4 regions of the Rhodococcus sp. 05-340-2 genome follow, and region 2 is predicted to be linked to each of the others. Evidence: predicted binding sites of a transcription regulator. Region 2 holds the regulator's gene; each other region holds the start of a gene.
The links. The regulator LexA, encoded in region 2, represses DNA repair genes until DNA is damaged. The targets are predictions, from matches to a motif close to CGAACANNTGTTCG.
Positions count from the first base shown of each region.

Region 1: a site for LexA is predicted at 2,252-2,265, ahead of ruvC (crossover junction endodeoxyribonuclease RuvC). Genes of this name have one in related genera too.
Region 3: a site for LexA is predicted at 1,434-1,447, ahead of CH271_RS01995 (HNH endonuclease signature motif containing protein). Genes of this name have one in related genera too.
Region 4: a site for LexA is predicted at 1,523-1,536, ahead of CH271_RS13205 (HNH endonuclease signature motif containing protein). Genes of this name have one in related genera too.

Region 1 covers NZ_NOYU01000027.1:518,941-526,114, reverse strand. Annotated here, with positions in the region: gene ruvB (Holliday junction branch migration DNA helicase RuvB) at 1-957, opposite strand, end outside; gene ruvA (Holliday junction branch migration protein RuvA) at 1,012-1,617, opposite strand; gene ruvC (crossover junction endodeoxyribonuclease RuvC) at 1,614-2,231, opposite strand; gene CH271_RS17530 (YebC/PmpR family DNA-binding transcriptional regulator) at 2,338-3,096, opposite strand; gene pdxT (pyridoxal 5'-phosphate synthase glutaminase subunit PdxT) at 3,184-3,786, opposite strand; gene CH271_RS17520 (acyl-CoA thioesterase) at 3,783-4,634, opposite strand; gene CH271_RS17515 (hypothetical protein) at 4,676-5,326, shown strand; gene pdxS (pyridoxal 5'-phosphate synthase lyase subunit PdxS) at 5,337-6,278, opposite strand; gene CH271_RS17505 (NUDIX hydrolase) at 6,463-7,174, opposite strand, start outside.
Region 2 covers NZ_NOYU01000027.1:414,171-421,344, forward strand. Annotated here, with positions in the region: gene CH271_RS16970 (DeoR/GlpR family DNA-binding transcription regulator) at 1-180, opposite strand, end outside; gene ptsP (phosphoenolpyruvate--protein phosphotransferase) at 353-2,083, shown strand; gene CH271_RS16980 (uracil-xanthine permease family protein) at 2,105-3,376, shown strand; gene CH271_RS16985 (acyl-CoA dehydrogenase family protein) at 3,529-4,671, shown strand; gene lexA (transcriptional repressor LexA) at 4,750-5,433, opposite strand; gene CH271_RS16995 (hypothetical protein) at 5,819-6,229, shown strand; gene nrdR (transcriptional regulator NrdR) at 6,330-6,794, shown strand; gene hrpA (ATP-dependent RNA helicase HrpA) at 6,807-7,174, opposite strand, start outside.
Region 3 covers NZ_NOYU01000006.1:113,006-120,179, reverse strand. Annotated here, with positions in the region: gene CH271_RS01995 (HNH endonuclease signature motif containing protein) at 1-1,407, opposite strand, end outside; gene CH271_RS01990 (hypothetical protein) at 1,549-1,821, shown strand; gene CH271_RS01985 (IclR family transcriptional regulator) at 1,818-2,627, opposite strand; gene CH271_RS01980 (CoA transferase subunit A) at 2,738-3,499, shown strand; gene CH271_RS01975 (3-oxoacid CoA-transferase subunit B) at 3,496-4,137, shown strand; gene CH271_RS01970 (aldo/keto reductase) at 4,231-5,079, opposite strand; gene CH271_RS01965 (phospholipase D family protein) at 5,134-6,807, shown strand; gene CH271_RS01960 (1-phosphofructokinase family hexose kinase) at 6,852-7,174, shown strand, end outside.
Region 4 covers NZ_NOYU01000025.1:93,438-100,611, reverse strand. Annotated here, with positions in the region: gene CH271_RS13215 (DUF1810 domain-containing protein) at 100-531, shown strand; gene CH271_RS13210 (6,7-dimethyl-8-ribityllumazine synthase) at 542-997, shown strand; gene CH271_RS13205 (HNH endonuclease signature motif containing protein) at 1,551-2,873, shown strand; gene dapD (2,3,4,5-tetrahydropyridine-2,6-dicarboxylate N-succinyltransferase) at 2,975-3,928, opposite strand; gene CH271_RS28835 (hypothetical protein) at 4,141-4,284, shown strand; gene CH271_RS13195 (SMP-30/gluconolactonase/LRE family protein) at 4,330-5,274, shown strand; gene dapE (succinyl-diaminopimelate desuccinylase) at 5,286-6,371, shown strand; gene CH271_RS13185 (TIGR00730 family Rossman fold protein) at 6,382-7,152, shown strand; gene CH271_RS13180 (TIGR00730 family Rossman fold protein) at 7,149-7,174, shown strand, end outside.

The sequences.
Region 1 (7,174 bases), 100 kb from region 2:
CGTCAGACCGAGGTGTTGCCACGCAGCAGCGGTCGCGACGCGCCCGCGGGGGGTACGGGCGATCATTCCGGCACGCACCAGGAACGGCTCGCACACTTCCTCGACCGTCGACGGTTCCTCGCCGACGGCGACGGCCAGTGTCGATACACCCACCGGTCCCCCGCCGAAGCTTCGGATGAGCGCGCTCAGTACTGCGCGGTCGAGTCGGTCGAGCCCGAGTTTATCGACGTCGTAGACCACCAGCGCGGCCTTCGCGGTGTCCTGGGTGACGGTGCCGTCGCCACGCACGTCTGCGTAGTCGCGGACTCGACGGAGCAATCGGTTCGCGATTCGGGGGGTGCCGCGCGAGCGCCCGGCGATCTCTGCGCAGCCGTCCCGGTCGATCCGTACGCCCAGAATCCCTGCCGACCGCATCAGTATTCGTTCGAGCTCGCTGGGCTCGTAGAAATCCATGTGCGCCACGAATCCGAACCGATCGCGCAACGGTCCGGTCAGCGCACCCGACCTGGTGGTGGCGCCGACGAGGGTGAACGGCGCGACCTCGAGTGGAATCGACGTCGCTCCCGGCCCCTTGCCGACGATGACGTCGACCCGAAAATCCTCCATCGCCAGGTACAGCATCTCCTCGGCCGGACGGGCGATGCGATGGATCTCGTCGATGAACAGCACGTCCCCTTCGACCAGGTTGCTGAGCATCGCCGCCAGATCACCTGCCCGCTCGAGCGCCGGACCCGACGTGAGCCGTAGCGAGGTTCCCAGCTCTGCGGCGATGATCATCGCCATACTGGTCTTGCCGAGGCCCGGCGGCCCGGACATAAGGATGTGATCGGGGGTGCCGCCGCGCATCTTGGCACCCGACAACACGAGCTGGAGCTGCTCCCGCACGCGAGGTTGGCCGATGAAATCGGTGAGGTTCTTCGGACGCAGACTCGTTTCGACGTCCAAGTCGTCGGACATCGCGTCCGCACCGACCTGGGATTCGGCGAACTGGTCGTCCTCGGTCACCCGGGCCTACCTGGACTTGCCGAGGTACGCCAGCGCCGACCTCAACGCGGTCGACGTCGTGGCCTCCGGCTGCTGAGCGAGCACCGCGTCGGTTGCTTCCTCGGCCTGCTTCGTGGGGAATCCGAGACCGATCAGCGCTTCGACGATCTGGTCTCGCATCGAATTGCCCGCACCGGATCCCGGCACGGCCGAGCTTCCGGCTCGTCCGACCACCGCGTCGACCTTGTCGCGCAGCTCGACGACCATTCTCTCCGCGCCGCGCTTCCCGATACCGGGCACCCTGGTCAGAGCTCCGATATCACTGTCCGCCAACGCAGTTCGCAGCGCATCGGGCTCGTGCACGGCGAGAGTTGCCATGGCGATTCGCGGGCCGACGCCGGTCACGGTGAGGAGCAACTCGAAGAGCTCACGCGACTCCTTGTCGGGGAACCCGTACAGCGTCTGCGAATCCTCACGCACGATCATGGTCGTCAAGAGGGTCGCTTCGCTCCCCCGGTGCAGCGTGGCCAACGTCGCCGGAGTGGCGTTGACCCGGTACCCGACGCCCGCCGCCTCGAGCACGGCGTGATCGAGCGCGATGTCGAACACCGAACCCCTGATCGACGCGATCATCGTGCGCCCGCCTCCTTCTTGGCCATCTTCTCGATCCTGCGTGCCACGACAGCGCGAGCCTTGCGCTCCTCGGCCAGACGCGCGTCGTACTTGCGTTTCTGTTCGGCGGCCATCGCTTCGGCCTTCGCCATCCGGGCGATCATGGGCGCTCGCCAGCAGTGACAGATGCCGAGGGCCAGAGCGTCGGCCGCGTCCGCGGGAGTCGGTGCGGTCTGCAGCCCGAGAATGCGCATGACCATGGCGGTCACCTGAGCCTTGTCGGCCGAGCCGTTGCCCGTGACTGCAGCCTTGACCTCGCTGGGAGTGTGGAAGCAGACGTCGACGCCGCGCCTGGCCGCCGCGAGGGCGATGACGCCACCGGCCTGGGCCGTGCCCATCGCCGTCCGCACATTGTGTTGGGCGAAGACTCGCTCGATCGCGACCACCGAGGGCTTGTGCGTATCGAGCCAGTACTCCGCGGCCTCGGAAATCCTCAGCAGACGCTGCGCGAGATCCATGTCCGCGGGCGTCCGCACCACATCGACATCGAGCGCGACCACCGTTCGGCCCACGCCACCCTCGATCAGACTGAGCCCACACCTGGTGAGACCGGGGTCGACACCCATCACCCGCACGCCACCACACCTTCCGCTTACGAACTGTTGTTCGATAGCGTAGCGGAGCCTACCGTCGGATCAGGGATACGACACCCTGTCGATCACCTCGTCGGGTGCGCCAGGCTCAGTCCTCTGCGTCGAGCTCCGCCATGACCTCGTCGGAAAGGTCGACGTTGGACCACACGTTCTGGACGTCGTCACTGTCTTCGAGTGCATCGATGAGCTTGAACACCTTACGTGCACCGTCGGCATCGACCGGAACGTTCACCGACGCCTGGAAGCTCGCCTCGGCCGAGTCATAGTCGATTCCGGCTTCCTGCAACGCGGTGCGCACGGCGATGAGGTCGGTCGGCTCGCTGACGATCTCGAGGGTGTCACCGTTGTCGTTGACTTCCTCGGCACCGGCTTCGAGAACGGCCATCAGAACGTCGTCCTCGCTCTGACCGTTCTTCTCGAGGGTCACCACACCCTTGCGCGAGAACAGGTAGGACACCGAACCCGGGTCGGCCATGTTTCCGCCGTTGCGAGTCATCGCGACACGCACCTCGCCTGCGGCGCGGTTGCGGTTGTCGGTGAGGCACTCGATGAGAATGGCGACACCGTTGGGTCCGTAGCCCTCGTACATGATGGTTTGCCAGTCGGCTCCACCGGTCTCTTCGCCCGCTCCGCGCTTACGTGCCCGCTCGATGTTGTCGATCGGAACCGAGGTCTTCTTCGCCTTCTGAATGGCGTCGAAGAGGGTCGGGTTGCCGGTGGGGTCACCGCCACCCGTGCGGGCCGCCACCTCGATGTTCTTAATGAGCTTGGCGAAAGACTTGCCGCGTCGGGCGTCGATCACCGCCTTCTTGTGCTTGGTGGTGGCCCATTTTGAGTGGCCGCTCATGCGATAGGGCCCCTTCCTGCTCGAAATCAGTGTTGTCGACTTTACTCGCCCGGTTCGGCGCTCGGCACCGACCGACCGTCGAAGGTTCTAGCGGCCTCGCACCATGTCGACGAAGAGTGCGTGCACTCGATCGTCGCCGGTGACCTCGGGGTGAAAACTCGTCGCGAGAACGGAGTTCTGACGAACGGCCACCACGCGTCCGGCGGCCGGTCCGTGCGGCACGGTGGCGAGCACCTCGACGTGCTCGCCCACCCGCTCCACCCAGGGCGCGCGGATGAACACCGCCCGCACCGGCCCACCGTCGATGCCGATGACGTCGAGGTCGGTCTCGAAGGAATCGACCTGACGGCCGAAAGCGTTGCGTCGCACGGTGATGTCGAGGGAATCGAGGTGCCGGGCGTCGGGCCTGGTGTCGAGAATCTCGGACGCCAGCAGGATCATGCCCGCGCACGAACCGTAGGCGGGCAGCCCGTCGGCCAACCGGGCGCGCAACGGTTCGAGGAGATCGAACACGGCGAGCAGGTTACTCATGGTCGTCGATTCCCCGCCGGGGATGATCAGTCCGTCGATCTGCGCGAGCTCGGCGGGCCGACGCACCGTGACACCGCGCGCGCCGCTCGACTCGAGCGCCGCCAGATGTTCGCGAACGTCGCCCTGCAGTGCGAGAACTCCGATGGTCGGAGCGTTCACTTGCGCCCGAAGGGATCGACATGGGGCGCGTCGGGGTCCCGCTCGTACCGCATGAGACCTTCCTGCACCACTGCGGCAACCAGCCGTCCGGACGTGTCGAAGATTCGCCCCTGGGTCAGTGCGCGCCCGAAATCGGCCGAGGGCGACGTCTGGTCGTAGAGCAACCATTCGTCTGCCCGGAAGGGACGAAGGAACCACAGCGCGTGATCGAGCGAGGCCGTCTGCGTGACGGCGTCCGGGTGTGGCACCTTGGCCGATCCGAGCAGCGTCATGTCGCTCATGTAGGCGAGTGCGCAGACGTGGAACACCTGATCGTCGGGCAACGTGTCTCGGTAGCGGAACCACACACGTTGCTGCGCAGCGAAACTGGGATGCTTGACGGTCTGGTCATCAGGAATGAGACGGATGTCCCATTCCGACCACTCCTTGTAGTACGAGTGGTCGTACTCGGCGAGGGTGGTGGGATCGGGCAGGCTGTCCGGCCCCACGACCTCGGGCATGACGTCCTGATGCGAAATGCCGTCGTCGTCGCCGTGGAACGAGGCAGACATCGTGAAGATCGCCTTGCCGTGCTGAATTCCGGTGACGCGGCGAGTGCAGAACGAGCGTCCGTCGCGAATCCGGTCGACCATGAACACGGCCGGTTCGTTCGGATTTCCCGGACGCAGGAAGTAGCCGTGCAGCGAGTGCACACGAAACTCGGGTGCCACTGTGCGCACCGCCGCGACGAGCGCCTGGCCCGCTACCTGACCGCCGAACGTACGGGGCAGCCGACTCGGGAAAGTCCGTCCCCGATAGATGTCGTTCTCGATCCGCTCCAATTCGAGAATGTCCTCGATGCTGGCCATGGCTGGTGTCCACCTTTCTGTGACAACGGCTCAGGCTAACAATGGACGGACCAGGCAAGATGGTCGGTGTGGGTCAACCGGTGCCGATATTTCCCGATCTTCTGGTGGAGTCGATCGTCGATTCGTGCCAGGACGGGGCGCGCTCGATCATCGTGATCGACGGCGCGGATGCCGCGCGGCCGGTCGACTTCGCCTCGCGCACAGCCGAACACGCCCGCTCACGGGGCCGTCCGGCTGCCGTCGTCGACCTGCACGACTACGTCCGACCTGCATCGATTCGATTCGAGTACTCGCGCACCGACGAATTGAGCTATCGCACACTGTGGTTCGACTACGACGCCCTCGTTCGAGAAGTCATCGTCCCACTGCGGCCCGGTGGCGGAGGTCACTTTCTACCGCGACTGTGGGATGAGGCCGCCGACCGTTCGGCTCGGGCCCGCAGCGCCTCGGCGGCAGCGAATCAGATCGTCCTGATCGCGGGACCCATGCTGCTCGGACGGGGATTGAACGCCGACCTGTCGGTGCATCTACGCCTGTCCGCGAGCGCTTTACGCCGCAGAACCAGCGCCGCCGATCAGTGGACGTGCGCCCCACTGATCGACTACTACGACAGCCTGGACCCCTCGGCCGAGCGGCCGGATTTTCTGGTCCGATGGGACCATCCGGACCGCCCGGCACTCGAACGCAACTGACGTAAAACTGTCACCAGCCACGTTCGGCGAGACGGTGTCCGACGGGGAGATCGTCGACGTTGATTCCGACCATGGCCTCGCCGAGACCGCGCGAGACCTTGGCGAGCACGTCGGGGTCGTCGAAGAACGTCGTGGCCTTGACGATCGCCTCGGCGCGCTCCTTGGGGTTGCCGGACTTGAAGATTCCCGATCCGACGAACACGCCCTCGGCACCGAGCTGCATCATCATCGCTGCGTCTGCGGGAGTCGCGATGCCGCCGGCGGTGAACAGTGTGACGGGCAGTTTGCCGGCCCGGGCGACCTCGACGACGAGGTCGTACGGAGCCTGCAGTTCTTTCGCCGCCACGTACAGCTCGTCCTCGGGAAGCGAGGTGAGACGACGGATCTCGTCGCGAATCTTGCGCATGTGCGTCGTCGCGTTCGAGACGTCGCCGGTTCCGGCCTCGCCCTTGGAGCGAATCATGGCCGCGCCCTCGGTGATTCGACGCAGTGCCTCACCCAGGTTGGTGGCACCACAGACGAAAGGAACGGTGAAGTTCCACTTGTCGATGTGGTTGGCGTAATCGGCCGGGGTGAGCACCTCGGACTCGTCGATGTAGTCGACGCCGAGGCTCTGCAGGATCTGCGCTTCGACGAAGTGGCCGATGCGGGCCTTCGCCATCACCGGGATGCTGACCGAGGAGATGATGCTGTCGATCATGTCGGGATCGCTCATGCGCGACACCCCACCCTGAGCGCGAATATCGGCGGGGACGCGCTCGAGTGCCATGACGGCCACTGCTCCGGCGTCTTCGGCGATCTTGGCCTGATCGGCGGTGACCACGTCCATGATGACGCCACCCTTGAGCATCTCGGCCATGCCCCGCTTGACGCGCGCGGTGCCGATTCCGTTCTCGCTCGACCCGCCTTCGGCCGATCCAGCGGGTGTAGTGGATGCGTGTGGGGTACTCAAGCCAACTCCTGTGTTCTGGGCACCGTTCGTGGTGCTCCGGATTGATACGTGCGACCACGTCCGGCCGCGCACGAGCGGACGATTGCGCGCGGCGCGAAGTCGCGCCCAGAACTGTAGGCCTCGACGCGGCGGTTTCCCATAACCACTTGACGATTGCTGGACTGCTCGAAAAGGGTCCAGATTGCTAGCGGATAGCGCGCACGTCCGGGTCGCCGCGTCGAGCGAGAGCCACGTTGACCTCGTCGAGCAGTTCGGCCAGATCCTGGGGATAGACGTTCTCGCCGACGGCGCTCAGCGCACGGATGTCGGCCTCGGTGCACCACTGGTGGCCGGTCACGGTGCGGCGCTCGAAGTCGGTGAAGCCGGCGCTCTGCGGCTCGAACTCCTGCGTTCGATGCGCGAAGAACAGTTCCTCGGAGCGAATCAGGGTTCCGTTGAACGGGAACGTCGCAACCCGGCGCCACAGCGGACCGCGCAGATCGGCCGCGGCGACGGTCAGGCCGGTCTCTTCGTGTACCTCACGCACCGCAGCCTCGCGGAGCGACTCGCCCTTCTCCACTGCCCCACCGATGGTGAACCAGAAGAAAGTGTCGGGAACCGTCGGATCGTGTCCGCGCAGCAGCAGGACGCGGCCACGCTCGTCGAGCAGCACCACCCGCGCGGACGTTCTCGGAGTGGCGCGGTTCTCGCTGCCGAACGCCGCGGCAGCAGACCGCTCGGCGATCTCGAAATACGACGGCAGGGCCGCGGTTCCGCCGAGGTGCAACCAGCGGACCGGGCGTCTGACGCGCAGCGCCAGGGTGTCGCGAACGGCATCGTTGTGAAAACGCCGTGCGATCAGCACGCGGGCCTCGGCGTCGGCGAGTTCGGCCACCAGTTGCGGGGGCAACGCGTTC
Region 2 (7,174 bases):
GGATGCGGGTACTGCTCCACCGTGGACGCGACGGACGACTCCCATTCGGTCGAGAGTGGCGAGGTCGCGCCGCACGGTTTCGGTGGTGACGCCGTACGTGGCGGACAGATCGTTGACGGAGACGCGGCCGTGCGTACTGATCAGTTCGGCAATCGCGTGCTGTCGTTCTTCGGCGTACACCTGCGTCTCCTTCCCGGTTGATGTTGCTTTATGTTGTTTTACGCCCGTGTGTGTTGACATGTCAAGGCTTTGGAGTAATCTCGGTCACAACACAGGCAAGCAATTGAGTGCGCCACAGCTCGCAGAACAGATGCGATGACCTTTTGTTCACGCAGGATTCGAGGAGGACCACATGACGGGATCGGTTAGCACCGCGTCGACCGGACACGCAGACAAGACAGTCGACGCTGCCGGGACCGGATCAGCGCAGACGACACTGCGCGGCACGCCCGTCGTGCCCGGTGTCGGATACGGTCCCGTCATTCGTCCCGGTGCCCGTCCGTCCATTCCCGCCGATACCGGCGAGGTTGCCGAGGCCGATCGGGAGTCGGAGAAGGCTGTGTTCGATGCCGCGGCAAACGCCGTCGCCACCCGATTGCGCGGCCGAGCAGAACTCGCGACCGGCGCTGCTTCGGAGGTTCTGTCCGCCAACGCCGCGATGGCAACCGATCGCGGGTGGCTCGGTGCCGCTCGCTCCTCGATCGCCAAGGGCAGTTCTGCCGTCACCGCAACCGCTGCGGCCACCGAAAAATTCGCTGCCATGTTCACCCAGCTCGGCGGTCTGATGGCCGAGCGAGTGACAGACCTACGCGACATCCGCGACCGCGTCATCGCCGAGATCCTGGGTGTACCGGAGCCCGGTGTTCCCGTGCCGGACGCACCGTCGATCCTGTTCGCGGACGACCTTGCGCCGGCCGACACCGCGGGCCTCGACCCCACCCTGATCGTCGGACTGGCGACCTCGCTCGGAGGTCCGACCAGCCACACCGCGATCATCGCCCGCAAGCTCGGCATCCCGTGCATCGTCGCCGTGGCAGGGCTCGACGACATCGCTGCCGGTACGAACGCATCGGTCGACGGAACCAGCGGCCGCATCGACCTCGAACCCGATGCCGACTCGGCCCGCGCTGCCGTCGTGTCTGCCCGCGACGAGCTCGACCGGGTATCGCAGTGGGTCGGTCCCGGTACCACCGCCGACGGCCATGCAGTCGACATTCTCGCCAACGTCCAGGACGGTGCCGGTGCTCGCGCAGCGCGGTCCAGCGCAGCGGACGGCGTCGGACTGTTTCGTACCGAACTGTGCTTCCTCGACCGCGACTCCGAACCCACCGTCGACGAGCAGGCCGAGATCTATGCCCAGGTACTCGACGCGTTCGCAGGCAAGAAGGTCGTCGTGCGGACTCTCGACGCCGGCTCGGACAAGCCGCTGAGGTTCGCCACCCATCCCGACGAGGCCAATCCGGCCCTCGGCATTCGCGGCATCCGTATCGCCGAGGCCGACCGCGGGATTCTGTACCGCCAACTCGACGGCATCACAGCAGCCGCGAAGGCGACCGATTCCTCCCCGTGGGTGATGGCTCCGATGATCGCAACCGCGCTGGAGGCGAAGGATTTCGCCGCCGACGTCCGTGAACGAGGACTGACGCCCGGCGTCATGATCGAGGTGCCCGCAGCCGCGCTCCTCGCCGAGCACATCCTCGAGCACGTGGACTTCCTGTCCATCGGCACCAACGACCTGGCGCAGTACACGATGGCCGCCGACCGCATGTCTGCACAGCTCGCCGGTCTCACCGATCCGTGGCAGCCGGCCGTGCTGGCACTGGTGGCCCACACCGCTGCCGCGGGTGCCAAGGCAGGCAAGCCGGTCGGAGTCTGCGGCGAGGCCGCTGCCGATCCACTGCTGGCCTGTGTGTTGGTCGGGCTCGGCATCACCTCTCTGTCTGCAGCGTCGGCCGCCGTCGCGCATGTGGGTTCCAAATTGGCCACGGTCACGCTTGCTCAGTGCAAGGAAGCGGCCGCCGCCGCGCTGAAAACGGACAGCACCGCCGCTGCCCGTGAGGCAGTGAGCGCGATCCTCGGCTGACGCAATAGTCTTTTTCCCATCATGAGAAATCTGGGTTGGACGCTGCACGGAAACGGAAAGACCGTCGAGGCCGGAGCGGTGGTGGCACCGGACGAGCGATTGACGTGGCCGCGCACCGTCGGCATCGGGATGCAGCACGTCGTCGCCATGTTCGGTGCCACGTTGCTCGTTCCGACGATCACCGGCTTCCCGGTGTCGACGACACTGCTGTTCTCGGGCATCGGAACGGTGCTGTTCCTGATCATCACCCGGGGGCGGGTGCCGAGCTACCTCGGATCGTCCTTCGCATTCCTGGCTCCGCTCGGTGCCACCCAGGCGAACGGCCCGGCCGCGCAGCTCGGTGCCGTTCTGTGCGTCGGTCTCGTGCTCGCGGCCATCGGCGTCATGGTCAAGATCGCCGGTCGGCGCGTACTCGACGCCGCCATGCCGCCCGTGGTGACCGGTGCCGTGGTCGTCTTGATCGGGTTGAATCTGGCCCCGGCCGCGACGACGTCGTTCGAGGCGCAGCCGCTCATCGCCGCAGTCACGCTGGTCGCCATCCTGTTGGCCACGGCGATCGGACCCGGACTGCTCGGGCGACTGGGAATTCTGGTCGGTGTCGTCGTCGGTTGGGTGTTCGCCGCTGTCACCGGCGGAATCGCGCAACCACGCCTCGACGCGCTGAGCGCGGCGAGCTGGATCGGCCTGCCCGAGTTCCGTGGACCGTCGTTCGAGCTGTCGGTGATCCTGGTGGCGCTACCGGTGGTGATCGTCCTGGTCGCCGAGAACGTCGGACACGTCAAGGCCGTCGCGGCGATGACCGGCAAGAACCTCGACGACGTGGCCGGTGACGCACTGATCGCCGACGGGTTGGCGACCACCCTGGCCGGAGCCGCCGGTGGCTCGGGCACCACCACGTACGCCGAGAACATCGGGGTCATGGCCGCCACCCGCGTCTATTCGACGGCCGCGTACTGGGTCGCGGCCATCACTGCGATAGTGCTCGCGTTCTCGCCCAAGTTCGGAGCCCTGATCTTCACCGTGCCCGACGGCGTCATCGGGGGAGCAACCCTGGTGCTGTACGGACTCATCGGGCTACTGGGCGTTCGTATCTGGACCGACGCGAAGGTCGACTTCACCGATCCGGTCAATCTCATGGTGGTCGCTGCGGCGCTCGTCGCCGGCATCGGTGACCTGACACTGGCTGTCGGATCGGTCGAGCTCGGCGGTATCGCGTGGGGTTCGGTCGGCATCCTCGTCGGCTACCCGATCGTCTCGGCGCTCGCGAGGAGTGCAGGCAAACGAGGTCGTTAGCGGGGTCGGTCACGGATCGCGCGCGTTTTGGTCATCGACCGCCTCGACACCGCGGACGTAGTGTTTGCCTGTGACGTCAGTCGTACCGGCGACCGAGATCCGTAGAGATTTCGCGTGGTCGCTGTCGGTATGCACCGAACAAGGAGACATTCGTGGAACGCACACTTTTCGAGCCCGAGCACGAGCTGTTCCGGGAGTCGTACCGGAAATTTCTCGATCAGCACGTGGCACCGAACCACGCGAAGTGGGAAGAGCAGAACATCGTCGATCGCGGTGTCTGGGTCGAGGCCGGTAAGCAGGGCTTCCTCGGAACGGCAGCGCCCGAGGAATTCGGCGGCGGCGGAGTCAAGGACTTTCGCTACAACGCCATCGTCACCGAGGAAACCACTCGCGGCGGCTACAGCGGCATCGGCTTCACCCTGCACAACGACGTCGTCGCGCCGTACTTGATCGAGCTGGCCAACGACGAGCAGAAGCAGCGTTGGCTCCCCGGATTCTGTTCGGGTGAGCTGATCACCGCGATCGCCATGACCGAGCCGGGTACCGGAAGCGACCTGCAGGGCATCAAGACCAAGGCCGTTCGCGACGGCGACGACTGGGTATTGAACGGCTCGAAGACGTTCATCACCAACGGAATCAACGCCGATCTGATCATCGTCGTAGCCTGCACCGACCCCGAGAAGGGTGCCCAGGGCTTCAGCCTGCTGGTCGTCGAGCGCGACATGCCCGGTTTCGAGCGTGGCCGCAATCTCGACAAGATCGGTATGAAGGCCCAGGACACAGCCGAACTCAGCTTCACCGACGTTCGCGTGCCCGCGGCCAACCTGCTCGGTGAAGAAGGCATGGGCTTCATCTACCTCATGCAGAATCTTCCTCAGGAACGGCTCTCGATCGCTGTTGTCGCCGCTGCGGCCATGGAATCTGCGCTGGACATGACGATCCAGTACTGCCGCGATCGCAAGGCCTTCGGAAAGTCGATCGGCAAGTTCCAGAACACCCGATTCGTGTTGGCGGAGTTGGCGACCGAGACCACCGCCACCCGCATCATGGTGGACAAGTTCATCGAACTGCTCAACGCGGGCACCCTGACCGTCCAGGAAGCCGCGATGGCGAAATGGTGGACCACCGAGAATCAGGTCAAACTGATCGACCGGTGCCTGCAGCTGCACGGCGGCTACGGCTACATGAAGGAATATCCGATCGCCAAGGCGTACATGGATTCTCGTGTGCAGACCATCTACGGCGGCACCACAGAAATCATGAAGGAGATCATCGGCCGCGGATTGAATCTGTGATCCGCTGATCCGAAGAACACGCGAAGGGCCGCAGCACACTGTGCTGCGGCCCTTCGCGTTTGTCTTCGGTGACGATCCCTACAGCTTGCGCATCACGGTGACGACCTTGCCGAGGATCGCGGCGTTGTTGCCCGGAATCGGCTCGAACAGCGGGTTGTGCGGCAGCAGCCACACCTCGCCCTTGGACCGCTTGAACGTCTTGACGGTGGCCTCGCCGTCGATCATCGCAGCTACGATGTCGCCGTTGTCGGCCACGGACTGCTGACGAACCACCACCCAGTCACCGTCGCAGATGGCCGCATCGATCATCGACTCGCCGACCACCTTCAGCAGAAACAGCGAACCCTGACCGACCAGCTCGCGGGGGAGTGGGAACACGTCCTCGACGGCTTCCTCGGCCAGGATGGGACCGCCTGCGGCGATCCGGCCCAGTACCGGAACGAACGTCGGGGTCGGCAACCGATCCTGTTCCTCGGACGCCGACGAACCGTCGACCGCGGCGGCAGCCTGATCGGCCTGCACCTCGTCGAGACCGCGGACGTCGACGGCTCGGGGACGGTTGGCGTCGCGCCTGAGGAAGCCCTTGCGTTCGAGGGTGCGCAGCTGGTGGGCAACGGAGGAGGTCGAGGTCAGACCGACCGCGTCTCCGATCTCCCGGATGCTCGGCGGGTAGCCGCGCTCGGTGACCGACGCGCGAATGACCTCGAGTACCTTCCGCTGCCGCTCGGTCAGACCCGCACTGATATCGGTGCCGACCTCCATGGCCTTGGAGGTCGGTTCCGCGGCCGGCTTTCCCGCCGCGGCCTTGGTGGCGGTGGCCTTGGCTCCGGTCGTCCTGGAACCCGTCGTCGTGGAACGCGTGGTCGACCTCGTCGAGGTCTCGTCCTTCATGCTGTCGGCCTCCTGCTGGTGTCCTGGGATCCGGTCTGCGTGGTAGGTCTGCGCGGACTGGAGTTGATGGTGTCGACTCGTGTGGCGTGTGGTTTCTGACACGAATCTAGCGTGTATCAGCTGTTGAATCAAACATCTGTTCGACTCGTGTCGCGTTTTCTGCAGACTTTGTCGGAGGCTCGTGATAGAACTTCGAACAAGCGTCCATCGAACGCCTGATCGAACAATCGATCCAACGAGCGAAGTCGAGGTTCCGATGACCATCATCACCGATCGCCCCACCGCCGCCGGTGTCCGTGCCCGGTCCACTGTCGTCGAGCGTCGTCGCCGGGCGCGTCCCGTTCTGCAGAGTCCCATCGGGATGCACGGCGTCACGGCACCCCGTACACAGAGCGCACCGTGCCTTCCGGTCCTCGATCCGTCGTGGTCCGATGTCACCGATCGCGAGGAGGCCGATCGTGAGTTCGACGCGACCTCCGCGCACTTCGCGGGCCAGCCGGTTCGGCTGCGATCGCTCGTGCTGACGGTGTTGGCGGTCCTGGTCGTCGCAGGTGGCCTGATCGGCATCGCGAACCTGCGGGCGGCTGCTCCCGATGCAGGTGCGCAGCCGGTCGGTGTGGTCGAAGTGCACGACGGAGCTCTCGTCGAGTACACGCCCGGCAGATGACCACCGGCCCCGTCGCGTTCGCGAGGACTGAGTATCCTCGACAGACTGCCCCGATGTGCGTGCTCGTCGTCGGAGCATCGGCTACGACGGAGGACCCCTCATGCATTGCCCGTTCTGCAGGCATCCCGACTCACGCGTGGTCGACTCGCGTGAGATGGACGAGGGCCAAGCAATCCGGCGTCGTCGCTCCTGCCCGGAGTGCGGCCGTCGATTCACCACCGTCGAGGCCGCAGTGCTCGCGGTCGTGAAGCGCAGCGGCGTGACCGAGCCGTTCAGTCGCGAGAAGGTCGTCAAGGGAGTCCGACGCGCCTGCCAGGGCAGAGATGTCGACAACGATGCGCTGAACCTGCTGGCGCAGCAGGTCGAGGACGCCATCCGTGCCGCGGGATCCGCGGAGATCCCCAGCAACGAAGTGGGGTTGGCCATTCTCGGTCCGCTCCGTGATCTCGACGAAGTGGCCTACCTGCGCTTTGCTTCGGTCTACCGCTCGTTCAGTTCGGCCGAGGACTTCGAGAAAGAGATCCACGAACTGCGCAAGCACCGCGAGTCCGCCGACATCGACTGACAGATCCGCCCGTCAGCGACTCTGGTCCGAGATCGCCTTCTCGATGCGCTTCTCCGAGACCGGATACGCCGTACGAATCCCTTGGGCGAACAATCCCACCCGCAACTCCTCGATCATCCAGAACAGTTCCTGTACCCCGGAACTGTTCTTTCTGCTTTCCGGAAGCGAATCCAACAGTCGTCCGTACGACGCGTACACCCGATCGAGTACATCCATCGCCGCCGCATCACGGCCCGCGCTGCTCGGCAGGGTTGCCAACCGCTTCGTCGCAGCCGCGAGGTAGCGCGGTACGTCTGCCAATCTGCGAGAGCCGAACTCGGTGACGAACCCGCGAAAGATCAAGCCGTCGAGCTGTTCCCGAACATCGTCGGCCGGCTCAC
Region 3 (7,174 bases), on a different contig from region 2:
GGAGGTCAGCGATTGGGTCCGCCGTGGTCTGTCTTCGTTTCGGCTGAGGTCGGGTGGAGCTGGATGGGCAGAGGTGTCCGCGGCCTGACCCTCCAGCGGAGCCGGTGAGGTTGCAGTCTCCGGTTCCGACGCCAGAGCTGTTCCTCGCGCGAGGTCTGTCGCCGGTGCCGTCGCGCTGGTCGGCGAGGGCGCGGGGTCGGGTGCGGGTGCGGGTGCGGGTGCCGTGGATGATTCGGCATCGGTATCGGCATCGGTGTCGGCATCGGTGTCGGCATCAGTGTCGGCATCAGTGTCGGCATCAGTGTCAGTGGATGTGCCAGTGGTCGTGCATGATTCGGATTCAGTCGCCCGTACCGAGTCGCTACCGGTGCAGCTGCGAGTCTCGGGAGCGTTTGTTGCCGAAGCAGCGTTCGTGTCCGTGTCGTTCACCGGATCCGACGCTGAGTCCGACTCCTGCTGCTGGTCTGTCGGTGTTCGTTCCCATTCCCCGGTCTCCGGGTTCTGGACTGCCAGTCCGAGTTTCTCCGCAAGAGTCACCGCCTCGGTGAGCAGGATCTGCCAATGGCTGTTGCGTGCCAGCTCCTGCGCGAGGTCGGGATCGATGGAACCATGTCCGGCCAGGTAGGCGGGGTTGGCGAGCAGTCCGATGAGGGTGGCGATGTCGACGGTGATCATCGTCAACGGCACCCGCCGATCCGGCAACACGGTGTCGTTCTTCGGGCAGTCGGGGCGGTGGCACAGGCATGCCAGTCGGGGTTCGCCGTGCATGCGGGCCATGAACGCATCACACAGGCGTTCTTTCTTCCCGCGCGGATCTTTCGGGCAGAGGGTGTCGGCCATTTCTTCGAGGAGTTGCCATGCGGCGGCGGCTTCGGGTGCGGTCAACTCGGCTCGGATGCGGGCGAGTTCGCCGGCGGGACTGTAGGTGACGGTGCGGAACTTCTTCGCGAACTCCCGCAGCGCTGCTGCTTCCTCGGGTGCGACGCGCAGCAGGATGTCCCAGATCGCCTGCTCGAGCGGGCCCGGGGACGACCTCCGCGCCGCCTCGACCACCTCTTTCTCTACCGACGTGACGATGGCGTCGGAGAGGTTGTCGAGGATCCGGCATGCGGTCCGCACGCGAGGGAGGTCGATCTCCCCGGTCTCGAACGCTGCTCGTAGCAGTGGGAGTCGGGTGTGCAGGGCTACGCCGACGGATACATACGATTCGGCGACGGTCGCCGAGCAGCCCAACGCGACAGCCATTTCGGTGCGTCCGTATCGGCTGTAGTGCTTGTGTTCGGTGTCGCGGGTGATCCAGTCGCAGTGCACGCGATAGCAGGCGGCGATCTTGCGGGCCGCGTGCCGATTCTCCTCACGCGCGGCAGCGGTCAACGCCTCCAGTGACACAGTCGGTATTGCACCCATTTTTCACCCCCCGGTGAGCCGAAACAAGAACGTGCGTTCGAACTGAAAGAAGACTAACCCGGGCCACCGACAAGAACGCTGGAGCCGGAATTGGGGCGGCTGACCTGCCGCTTTCCGCCGAATCGTTCTACACTCCACTCCATGAGCGAGCCCGATTCGACGTCGTCAGAACTGGTGGAGTTGCGCGAGCGTGCGGCCCGCGGTGATCAGGATGCCATCGACGAGTTGGTCGAACTCGCGGGCTCTCGAAACGACCTCGACGAACTCCGCTCCCTCGCCGAGGCAGGCAGCAGCAATGCCGTCGACATCCTCGTCGAGCTCGCCGGTGAACGTGGCGACCGCAACGAGTTGCAGAGGTTGGCCGCCGCAGGCAACCAAGACGCCGCGGACATTCTGGAGGAACTCGACGGCTAAGCGGGCCGCTCCCCCAGTTGCACGGTGAGTCGGTGTGCCGCGTCGAGCAGCAGCTTGCCCAACTCCCGGCGCCGATCATCACGGAATCGTGTCTCGACACCCGTCAGGCTCAGTGCCCATGCCGGACCTCCGGCACGGTCGAACACGGCGGCGCCGAGGCCCCAGCTGCCTTCCACCAGCAACGCCGGATTGACGGCGAATCCAGTGGTGCGGGTGTGCGCTATGCGGCGTCGAATCTCGCTGTCGGAGTGGTCTTCTCCCCACTCGGGCACCAGGTCCACTCCACCGAGATACTCGAAGACTTCCCGGTCGGGAAGGTGCGCAAGAATGGCCAGGCCTGCGGACGCCACCCCGAGCGGCAGCCGAATGCCCTCGTACAACACGTGTGAGCGCAAGGGAAAGCTCCCTTCCACCCGAAGCAGGCACACGGTCTCCGCCCCACGCCGCGCCGACAGAAACGCACTCTCTCCGCTCTCGGTGGCCAACGCCTGCACTATCTTTCGAGCCTGGTCGGTGATGTCGTACCGCAATGCCGCCATCGATCCGAGCAGATAGATCTCCGGGCCCAATGACCAGTGGCCGGTGGCGGCGTCGCGGTCGACGAATCCTTGGTCGGCCAGAGACGCCAGTAGGCGATGTGCGGTCGGCCGCGCGATTCCGGTTGCCCGAGCGAGCGCGGTGGTCGAGGCGCCCGACGGCTCCTCGGTTCCCGCTGCGCGCAGCAACGAGCAGATCTTGCCGATCACACTTGCGTTGGCATCCGGTGACGTCACCCGGCCATCGTACGTCCACTCAGCGGACGCCATATCTCCATCCGTTCACCGAACGAGCAAAATCCATCATTCACTTCATCCAGATACACAGCTCAGGTTCACTGAGTGCAACGTTTGCTCAACGAACACATCAGGAGCTGCAAGTGACTGGAAAGACCTATGCGTCCGCCGCCGAGGCGGTCGCGGACATCGGCCGAGGAGCGACCCTCGCGGTCGGTGGCTTCGGATTGTGCGGCATCCCCGACGCCCTCATCGAAGCCATCGCGAACACCGATGCCGACGAGCTCGAAGTGTTCTCCAACAACTGCGGCGTCGACGGCTACGGACTCGGAATCCTGTTGGCCGCCGGACGAATCCGCCGCGTCACCGCCTCGTATGTAGGCGAGAACAAGGAATTCGCCCGGCAGTATCTCGCCGGCGAACTCGAAGTCGAACTCACCCCCCAAGGCACACTCGCCGAACGACTCCGCGCCGGCGGCAACGGCGTCCCCGCATTCTTCACTCCGGCAGGAGTCGGCAGCCCCATCGCCGACGGCGGAATGCCGTGGCGCTACGACGCCGACGGCTCCGTGTCCATCGCATCGCCGCCCAAGGCGACGCGAGTGTTCGGAGACAAGCGGTACGTCCTCGAAGAGTCGATCAATGCCGACTTCGCGCTGGTGCACGCCGAAACAGGTGACACGGCAGGCAATCTCGTGTTCGACAAGACCGCGATGAACTTCAACCCCCTCGCCGCGATGGCAGGCAAGATCACCATCGCGCAGGTCGAGAACCTCGTGGAGCCGGGCGAGATCGACCCGGCCCACGTACATCTTCCCGGCGTGTTCGTCCAACGCGTCGTGCACACCGGGCCACAGGACAGGCGCATCGAAAAGCGCACCGTCAGTTCAGGAGTTCGAGCATGAGCACAGGATGGACGCGCGATCAGATGGCCGAACGCGCCGCAGCAGAGATGGTCGACGGGGAGTACGTCAATCTCGGCATCGGACTGCCGACCTTGATCCCGGGGTACCTCACCGACGCGGTCAAGGTCACGCTGCACTCGGAGAACGGCATCCTCGGCACGGGGCCGTACCCCACGGAGGACAAGGTCGACGCCAACCTCATCAATGCCGGCAAGGAGACCGTCACCGTCAATCCCGGTGCAGCGTACTTCGATTCGTCGTTGAGCTTCGGGATGATTCGAGGCGGACACATCGACACCGCGGTACTCGGCGGCATGCAGGTCTCCAGGACCGGTGACCTCGCAAACTGGATGGTGCCCGGCAAGATGGTCAAGGGCATGGGCGGCGCGATGGACCTCGTGCACGGTGCCCGGCGCGTCATCGTCGTCATGGAACACACCGACCGCGACGGGAACCCGAAGATCCTCGACGCCTGCACCTTGCCGTTGACCGGCCAAGGCGTCGTGAATCGCATCATCACGAACCTCGCCGTCATCGACGTCGTCGGCGACGGAACCCTCGCACTCGCCGAGCTCGCACCCGGTGTCACCTCCGAAGAGGTCGCCGCCGCAACGGGATCCGCGCTCACGATCCCGTGACACCGAGCCCGTGAAACAGAACCCGTGAAACAGAACCCGTAAAACAACTGTGGGCTCGAACGTGCGAAACGTTCGAGCCCACAGTTCGACGTACTAGTCCGGAATCATGTCGAAGGTGTCCGGGTTCGGGCCGTTGCGGCCCTGCTCGCCCTTGTCCAGGGCGGTGATGGCGTCGACATCGGCAGAGCTGAGCTCGAAGTCGAAGATCTCGAAGTTGGCCTTCACCCGCTCCGGCGTCACCGACTTCGGGAAGATGATGTTGCCGCGCTGAATGTGCCAGCGGAGCACAACCTGCGCGACGGATTTGCCTGTCGCGTCGGCGATTCGCTGCAGTTCGGGGTCGTCGAGAACGTTGCCCTGCGCGATCGGCGACCACGCCTCGGTGGGAATCGCGTGCTCACGGCCGTACGCCCACACGTCGCTGTTCACGAAGTACGGGTGCACCTCGATCTGGTTCACGGCTGGCACCGTTTCGGTCTGTTCTGCCAGCCGGTCGAGGTGGGCCGGCTGGAAGTTGGAGACACCGATGTTGCGGGCGCGACCGTCGGCTGCGAACTCCTCCAACGTTTTCCACGTGGAGACGAAGTCGCCGTCGTAGCGGGTCGGGAGCGGCCAGTGGATGAGAAAGAGGTCCACGTAGTCGGTTCCGAGATCGCTGAGCGTCGCGTCGAACGCCTTCCGCGCATCGTCGGGCTTGTGGAAACCGTTGTTGAGCTTGCTGGTGACGAAGACCGATTCACGGTCGATGCCGGAGTTGCGGATACCTTCGCCGACCTGCTTCTCGTTTCCGTACATCTCGGCAGTGTCGATGTGGCGGTAGCCGATTTCGAGGGCCGTTTCGACGGCCTGGGCCGTCTTCTCGGGGTCGATCTGGAACACGCCGAAGCCGAGCTGCGGGATCTGCTTGCCGTTTCTGAGCGTGACGTTGGGTACCTGAGTCATATCGCTCGGGTGCCCGCCCTCCCGCCGCTTCAAACCGGATGAAATGATGCCAACGTGATAGTGCAGCGCATCCGGCGCGTCGTCGATGGGGTTGCCGAGAATCTCGGCCGGTCCACCGCAGCTCTGACAGCCCCGACTCGGCACTTCGACCCGGCGCACCCGTGGTTCCTCACTGCGGTCGAGCGCGGCAACGACGACACCCGAATCGCAGCCTGGACCGAGGGCAACCGCGTCGAGAATCTGGTGCACGGCAAGACGTACTTCGCGGCGCTGGCGCAGGCACTCGAGCGGACCGAACGCGACGATCTGGTGCTCTTCACCGACTGGCGCGGCGACCCGGAACAGCTGCTCACCGACGACGGCGTGACCGTCGAGGATGCGCTCACGGCCGTGGCCCACCGCGGTGGCCTCGTGAAGGGCATGGTGTGGCGCTCGCACATGGAGACACTCGGCTTCACCGGTCCGAAGAATCGCAAGCTCGCTCTGCGGCTCGAGGAGGCCGGCGGCGAAGTCATTCTCGATCAGCGCGTACTGACCCTCGGAAGCCACCACCAGAAGTTCGTCGTCATCCGCTATCGACGGCCCGAGGTGGCCGACGTCGCGTTCGTCGGTGGCATCGATCTGGCCCGTGCCCGACGCGACGACGCCGATCATTTCGGCGATCCGGTCTCGCGTCCCTTCCCTCCCGAGTACGGCGATATCCCTGCCTGGCACGACGTGCAAGTCCAGCTGGAGGGCCCCGCAGTGCGGGACGTCGAGGATGTCTTTCGCGAGCGCTGGGAGGATCCCGCAGCCCTGTCCCGCCTCCCCTGGCACGCCGTACCCGACATGCTGCGCGGTGTGACCAGGGAACCGTCGGAGCTACCGACTGCGGCTGCGCCCCCGGATCCGCGGGGCACGTGCTCGGTTCAGCTGCTGCGCACCTACCCGCGTCGGCGTCCCGCCTACCCGTTCGCCACCAAGGGAGAGCGCAGCGCGGCACGTGCGTACGCCAAGGCTCTGCACCGAGCAACCGAGTTGATCTACATCGAGGATCAGTACCTGTGGTCGGTCGACGTCGCGCGGGTGTTCGCTGCGGCACTGCGTCGCAAGCCGAACCTGCGGTTGGTGGTGGTGGTTCCCAAGCACCTCGACGACGACAGCAATCTCACCATTCCGTCTGCGCTGCTGGGACACTCGGCCGCACTGGGCGTCATCCGCGCTGCCGGCGGTGATCGAGTACTGGTTCTGGATATCGAAAATGACCGCGGCATACCGGTGTACGTGCACTCGAAGGTGTGCGTCATCGACGACATCTGGGCAGCGGTGGGTTCGGACAACTTCAATCGCCGCTCCTGGACCCATGATTCGGAGTTGACGGCCGCCATCATCGACGAAGAACGGGACACTCGCGAACCTCTGGACCCGGCAGGCCTGGGCGACGGTGCTCGAATTCACGCCCGCAACCTACGTCTGGAACTGATTCGCGAGCACCTCGGCCGCGCCGACGGTGACGACGCCGATCTGGTGGACCCCCAAGGATTCTTCGATGTGGTCTCGGCCAGTGCGACCGCGCTCGACAACTGGCACCGCAACCCGTCCTCGGGCCCGCGCCCTGCCGGCAGACTTCGCCGACACGAGATCTCCGTGCCACCCGTGTGGCAGCAACGACTCGCTGCCTTCGCGTACCGCCTGTTCGTCGATCCCGACGGCCGCCCGATCGGAATGCGCCTGCGTCGTCGTTTCTGACGTGCTCGTCGTTTCGGACCTGACATTTCGGGCATGCACAGTCGGTGCCCTCCTCCTCTCGTGACCTCAGTGCTCTCGTCTTCGCCCCCTCCCCGCTGTTGACGGTGACCCTCGACAAAGCTCCCAACGGCAACACAGAACTGCACGTGCACGCCGGCGGCCAGGGCCACTGGATCGCTCGGATGGCCACGGTGCTCGGCCTGGACGTCACGCTGACGGGAGTGTTCGGCGGCGAGATCGGGGGCATTCTGCGCGACATCGTCGAGCGGGAGGGCATCTCCGTCGTCTCCGTCGACATCGGCCAGGAGAGCGGCTCGTACGTTCACGATCGCCGCAGCGGTGAGCGTGAAATCCTGGCCACGGTAGA
Region 4 (7,174 bases), on a different contig from region 2:
CAGCCGGCATCGTCTGCGAATTCGACACCGTCCAGGTCTAGATATTAGCTGAAAGATTGCTGTCGAGGCGAACCGAATCGGTGCCCTAGGTTGAGTGGCATGACCGAATACGACCTGCAACGCTTCGTCGACGCCCAGGATCCCGTGTGGAGTGCAGTGACGAAGGAGTTGAAGGCAGGGAGGAAGCACACCCACTGGATGTGGTTCGTGTTCCCGCAGTTGGCGGGGTTGGGACGGAGTGCGACTGCTCAGCACTTCGGTATCGCCGACCTGACGGAGGCGGAACTGTATCTGTCCCACGAGGTGCTGGGTCCGCGTCTGAAGAAGGCGGCCCGGCTGACCGTCGGAATCGAGGGTCGAACGGTGGACGAGATCTTCGGTTACCCCGACAATCTGAAACTGCATTCGTCCATGACGCTTTTCGCCGAAGCTACCAAGGGCCAGTCCGTTTTCGGTGAAGTGTTGCAGAAGTATTTCGGCGGCGAATTCGATGGCGCGACACTCGACTTGCTCGACGAGCGGTACCGCTAGCATCGCACCCATGACGACTCCACTCGCCGGATCCATTGCCTTCGTCCACGCCAGCTGGCACCTGGACATCGTCGACCGAGCGCGAGTGGGATTCGCGGCCGAACTCGAGCGGCTGGGCCAGGGCGATACTCGTGTCGACGTCTTCGAGGTGCCGGGGGCATTCGAGATCCCGCTGCACGCCCAGCGGTTGGCCAAGACCGGGAAGTACTCGGCGATCGTTGCCGCCGCGCTGGTCGTCGACGGAGGAATCTATCGACACGACTTCGTAGAAACGGCGGTCATCGACGGCCTCATGCGGGTGCAACTGAACACCGATGTGCCGGTGTTCTCGGTGGTGCTCACTCCCCATCACTTCCACGAGCACGCCGACCACGCAGCGTTCTTCACCGCCCACCTCGAAACCAAGGGTGCCGAAGCGGCGCGGGCCGTTGTCAAAACCCTGGCGTCGCTGGGAACCATCGGCTGACGCTGGGGCCGATTTTGGGCCGGGGCCGAATGCCTCCCTGCGCCTGAGTTGCATGAAGTACTCGCGGAACTCGAACCGCGCGAACGGATCTTCTATCTTTGCGAGTACGGCACCACGCGCAACGACGCCTAGTGCCTCGCCGATCGAAGTTTTTGGGATATCGACGCTCCGGGTCGGCTCTGCAGTCGCGAGCACGTCTGATCGGTCCTCGAAGACCGGTACGTGTAAGACCCGGGCGGTCGGCGCGGCGGTGATGATCGGGGAGTTTCAGCCACGGGAACTGCCCCAGCCACCTACCTGCTGACGTACACACTGCTGCTCGACTGCGTGCATACCCGTAGAGGGACGTTGTGGCAGCGACGGGACGGTAACTGGACAATTCTCCAACATCGAGGAGCCGTGATCGCAGCCCACAAATCGTGATGTGTGGGGGATGAGTCGACCTCTATCATGGGCTACCGACAGACTTTGAGTTCCCAATAGTTCTGCAGGGCAATAGTTTTCGGTTCAACGATGGTTGCCAATCGAACGCGCGTTCGATACGCTTGCTCCCATGACCGCGGAGATTTGGCAACTGAGCGAGAGTGAACTCCTCGCCGACGCCGCTGCGGTCTCCCACCAGATCCAGTTGTTGGAGGCTCGGCGGATTGCTCTCGTCGCCGAGATCGACACCCGCGTGAGCCGGGAGAAGCTCGGTTTTCCCGGACCTGCCGGATGGCTGGCCTCCACCACCCTTCTCTCACCGTCCAAGGCCACCAAGATCGTTGCGCTCGCCCGCGGTATGGCTGCGTTTCCCGACATCGCCGACGCCGTGAACACCGGCGTCATGTCCGTCGATCACGCCGCTCTGATCCTCACCTTCGCCGAAACACCCCCGGAGAACCTGCCGGAAGAGGGTCGCGATGCCGCACGTAGAGCTCTGATCAAGGCTGCGACAGGACCCGACGCTCGTACCGGCCGGATTCGTGCAGCGATCACCAGACTCGAAGACAGCTTCGGCACCAAGAAACCACCCGCCGAGAACACCGACCGCAACGAACTCTTCGCCTCCACAACCCTGAACGGGCGGCTGGTGTTGAAAGGTGACTTCGATGCGATCACCGGAGAGAAGCTGCTCATCGCGCTCTCGCCGTTGACCGAACCCCACCCCGCAGCCGACGGCACCCAAGACGATCGCAGCCCTGCCCGGCGCAGAGCCGACGCCTTCGGACACATCCTCGACCAATACCTCGCCTCGAGTGATCGCCCCATCGAAGGCGGTGAACGCCCGCACGTGAACCTGCACATCCGGTTGCAGGACCTCGCCGATCTTCAGGGTGGGGTTCACGACATCACCGACGACGAGAACACCCGGGCAGCAACCGAACCCAGCAGCAACTGCGATGGAAGCGGGCCGACCACCGATCGTGGCGCGTATCGCGACTTGTTCGGCGACGGCACTTCGGTCGGGTGGCTGCCGTGGATGGGACCGCTGTCCCGCAATACTTCCCGTCAGTTGGCGTGTGATTGTGTCCTCACTGCCATCGTGATGGACGAGAACGGCAACCCGTTGAATCTCGCCCGCACCGCCCGCACCGTCACCGCCAAACAACGTAAAGCTCTCACCGCCCGCGATCACGGGTGCGCGTTCCCCGGCTGCGGAAAACCCGCCGCCTGGACCGAAGGACACCACATCTGGCACTGGGGCGACGGCGGCCCCACCGACATGAACAACCTGGTTCTGCTCTGCGGATTCCACCACCGCCTGATCCACCACAGTGACTGGGAAGTGTTCATCGGCACCGACAACCACCCCTGGTTCGTACCACCCGCAACCGTGGATCCCTACCGACAACCGAGACCATCCCACGCCCGAGCAGGCCCCCACATCGCCTGAACCGAGCGCACCGTCCACACAACGACTCCAGCCCCGCAGCGAGAACACGGTGCGGGGCTGGAAGAGGTTGTTCGACAGCCTGATTCGGGTGAAGTGGACTCTCAGTCGTTGGCGTGCAATGCTGCGTTCAGTTCGACGCCGGTGCCCTTCCATGGCACCACCTCGACCGCACCCGAGAGCGAGTTGCGACGGAACAGCAGGTTGGACTTGCCGGACAATGTTGCCGCCTTCACCACTGTCCCATCCGGACCACTCACCTTCGTGCCTGCCGTGATGTACAGCCCCGCCTCGACGACGCAGTCGTCACCGAGCGAAATGCCGAGACCGGAGTTCGCACCCAGCAGGCAGCTCTTCCCGACGGAAATGACGTTCTTGCCGCCACCGGAGAGCGTGCCCATGATCGACGCACCGCCGCCCACGTCGGAACCGTCGCCCACCACGACACCCGCGGAGATGCGACCCTCGACCATCGAGTTGCCGAGCGTGCCGGCATTGAAGTTGACGAAGCCCTCGTGCATGACCGTCGTGCCGCTGGCCAAGTGCGCGCCGAGGCGAACGCGGTCGGCGTCGGCGATACGAACTCCAGTGGGAACGACGTAATCGACCAGGCGTGGGAACTTGTCGACTCCGTACACGGTCACCGGACCGCGGGCGCGCAGCTTCGCGCGCACCGTCTCGAAACCGTCCACCGCTGCGGGACCGAAGTTGGTCCACACCACATTGGCCAGCAGGCCGAACACTCCGTCGAGATTCTGCCCGTGCGGCTGAATCAACCGGTGCGAGAGCAGATGCAGTCGCAGATACGCGTCGTGGGCGTCGATCGGGGCGTCGTCGAGGGAGGCGATGCTGGTGCGCACTGCGACCACCTCGACGCCGCGCGCCTCGTCGGATCCGACGAGAGCGGCCAGCTCCTCGGGGACGTCCGAACCCTCGAGCCGGGTGGTGCCGGTCTCGAAGCCGGTCCCGAGCTCCGGGCTCGGAAACCAGGTGTCGAGAACAACGCCCGACGTCGTGATGTTGGCGATACCTACTGCTGATGCTCCATGTGCGCTCACGGGACGAAGAATACGCGGTGGGCCGAATGCGGTGGGGGCTCGGCAACGGCTCCGGTCGGGGACTGTTCTGCCCGCCGTGTCGGGCGCGCGGATTGTGGGAGCACCGCGATTCGGGCGAAGCGTCGGTTCGTTATCGGTTCGACTACCGAGCGTGATCGCATCGGGACGCCGGCGGACGCGTCGGCGGTGGGGAAGCTGACAGAGTTTCTCCGGTGACCACCCGTACCGCCTCCCGCAGTCGCGGAGTGACCTCGGTGATGGCCGGCGGCGTCTCCTTCACCGGATTGGTGACGACCTTGGCCACGACGATCGTCCTCGGAATCGCCCTGGGTTTGGTTGTCACAGGCGCGTGGTAGACATGCCCATCGGCTGACAGGGGGTCGCCGAGTCTGGGGGACGTCATGAGTTCGAGCAAGTCCACACGTACGCGTTCGGCAGTGACGGTGATCGCTGCGGCGCTGATCGCCGTGAGCAGTGCCGTTGTCGGTTCGGGCACCGCTGCCGCCGATCCCAACTGCGCCGGAGCCGGCGGTTCTTCGGCCGTGGTCGCGCGAATCCCCGGGGCAGCTCTCGAAGGCCTGGCCGTCGACGCGTCGGGCCGCGCCTACGTCACCGACATCGTCTCGGGCCGGGTGTACCGCATCGACGCGCCCGGACAGGCCGCGTACCCCATCGCGACGGTCCCCAGCGGCGGCGGTGGCGCGCTGGCATGGATGCCCGACGGCACCCTGCTGGTCGGCTACGGAGCCGACCCCCGCGTCTTCGTCGGAGACATCGTCAAGGCCGCGGGCATCGTTCGGCTCGACGTGAACACTCTCACCGTCACCCCGTTCGCGACCGGTCTGAGCGCAGCCAACGGACTCGCAGTCGCCGCCGACGGAACGGTGTACGCCACCAACGACTTCGGCTCGCTCATCGGCCGGATCGGTCCCGACGGTTCGGTCGACCCGGCGTGGGCGAGCTTCCCCAGTGCCAACGGTGCAGTGCTCGACGCCGCAGACCGGTACCTCTACGTATCGCGCACGTTCGTGAACCCAGGCGTCAGCCGGATCCCGATCGCCAACCCCTCGGCACCGGAAAGCGTGCTCGACCTGTCGGGACTGGACAGCTTCGCAGCTCCGGACGGGCTCACCCTCGACGATGCCGGACGCCCGGTGGTGCCGCTCAACGCAGGCGGCTCCGTCGTCCGCATCGATGCACCGGGGGCGACGTGTGTCATCGGCACCGGAACTCGGCTGACCAGCGTCGTCACCTACGGCCGCTCCGACCAGGGATTCTCGAGCGGACGATTGTTCGGTGCGGGCTTCGACGGCGTGGTCCGCGAGATTCCGGGATCCACGGCCTAGAGTTTTCTCCCGTGACGCTCGAACTGAATGCCGACCCGATAGACCTCACCGCGGCACTGGTGGACATCCCCAGTGTCAGCGAGGACGAATCGCGCATTGCAGACGAGGTGGAGAAGGCGCTCCGCGAGCAGACCACGGGCTTCGAGATCATCCGCAGCGGCAACGCCGTTCTGGCCCGAACCAACCGCGGACTCGGGTCGAGGGTGATGCTCGCCGGGCATCTCGACACGGTTCCCATCGCAGACAACGTGCCGTCCAGGCGCGAGCACGACAGCGCCGAGGGCGACATTCTGCACGGGTGCGGAACTGTCGACATGAAGTCGGGTGACGCAGTGTTCCTGCACCTCGCGGCCACGATCGACAACCCTGCTCACGATCTGACTCTGGTGTTCTACGACTGCGAGGAGATCGCGGCCGCCCGCAACGGACTGGGTCGCATCGAGCGCGAACTTCCCGAATGGCTTGCTGCGGACGTCGCGATCCTCGGCGAACCGTCCGGCGGATTCATCGAGGCCGGTTGCCAAGGGACGCTGCGGGTTCGGCTGACGGCGTCGGGAACGCGGGCCCACAGTGCCCGATCCTGGTTGGGTGACAATGCAATTCACAAATTCGGTGCGGTGCTGAACCGACTCGCCGCGTATCGCGCACGCACCGTCGACATCGACGGTTGTGTGTATCGCGAAGGGCTGCAAGCAGTCCGGATCTCCGGTGGGGTCGCGGGCAACGTCGTTCCCGACGCGGCCGAACTGGACGTCAACTTTCGCTTCGCGCCGGATCGCGGCGTCGACGACGCCGTCGAACACGTTCGTGAGGTGGTCGAGGGACTGGATCTCGGCTTCGAGGTCACCGACTCGTCGCCCGGGGCGCTTCCCGGTCTGAACCGACCCGCAGCGGCGGCACTCATCGAAGCCGCGGGCGGACAGTTCCGAGCCAAGTACGGCTGGACGGACGTCTCCCGGTTCTCGGCGCTCGGTATCCCGGCGGTCAACTACGGACCCGGCGACCCCAATCTCGCTCACAAGCGCGACGAGCGCGTACCCGTCGAGCAGATCACCCACGTCACACAGGTTCTCCGGAGCTACCTCTCTGCCGGATAGCCTGAACGCCATGAACAGCGACCAGGACCCAGGCGGTTTCGAGGAACCCGGCACCGAGAAGCCGGCCAAGCACAAAGGATCCGTCGTGCTCAGGCGTGGCCGGAACACCGAGACGTCCACCTCGGATCAGCGCCTGCTCGACGAGCGAGGATCAGGGAACTGGATTCACTCCGACACCTGGCGAGTGCTGCGTATCCAGAGCGAATTCGTCGAGGGATTCGGTGCCCTCGCCGAGGTCCCGAAGGCCGTCACCGTGTTCGGTTCGGCGCGCACCCCCGCAGACCATCCCGAGTACGCCCGAGCCCGGCAACTCGGAGCCGCTCTCGCGAAGGAGGGCTTCGCCGTGATCACCGGTGGTGGTCCAGGGGCGATGGAAGGGGCCAACCGAGGTGCGAGCGAGGCCGACGGGTACTCGATCGGACTCGGGATCGAGTTGCCGTTCGAGCAGGGCCTGAACGAATGGGTCGATCTGGGCGTCAACTTTCGCTACTTCTTCGTGCGCAAGACCATGTTCGTGAAGTACTCCCAGGCGTTCGTGTGTCTACCCGGCGGCTTCGGTACTCTCGACGAACTCTTCGAGGCGCTGACCTTGGTGCAGACGGCCAAGGTCACCAGGTTCCCGATCGTGTTGCTGGGCAAGGACTTCTGGTCGGGACTGCTCGACTGGATCAAGACGACTCTCGTGAAAGAAGGCAAGGTGTCCGAGAAGGACCTCGAACTGATCCACTGCACCGACAGCGTCGACGAGGCCGTCCGGATCGTCCGCGAGGCCCAGCAGTGAGCGATCGTACATCGACCGAACG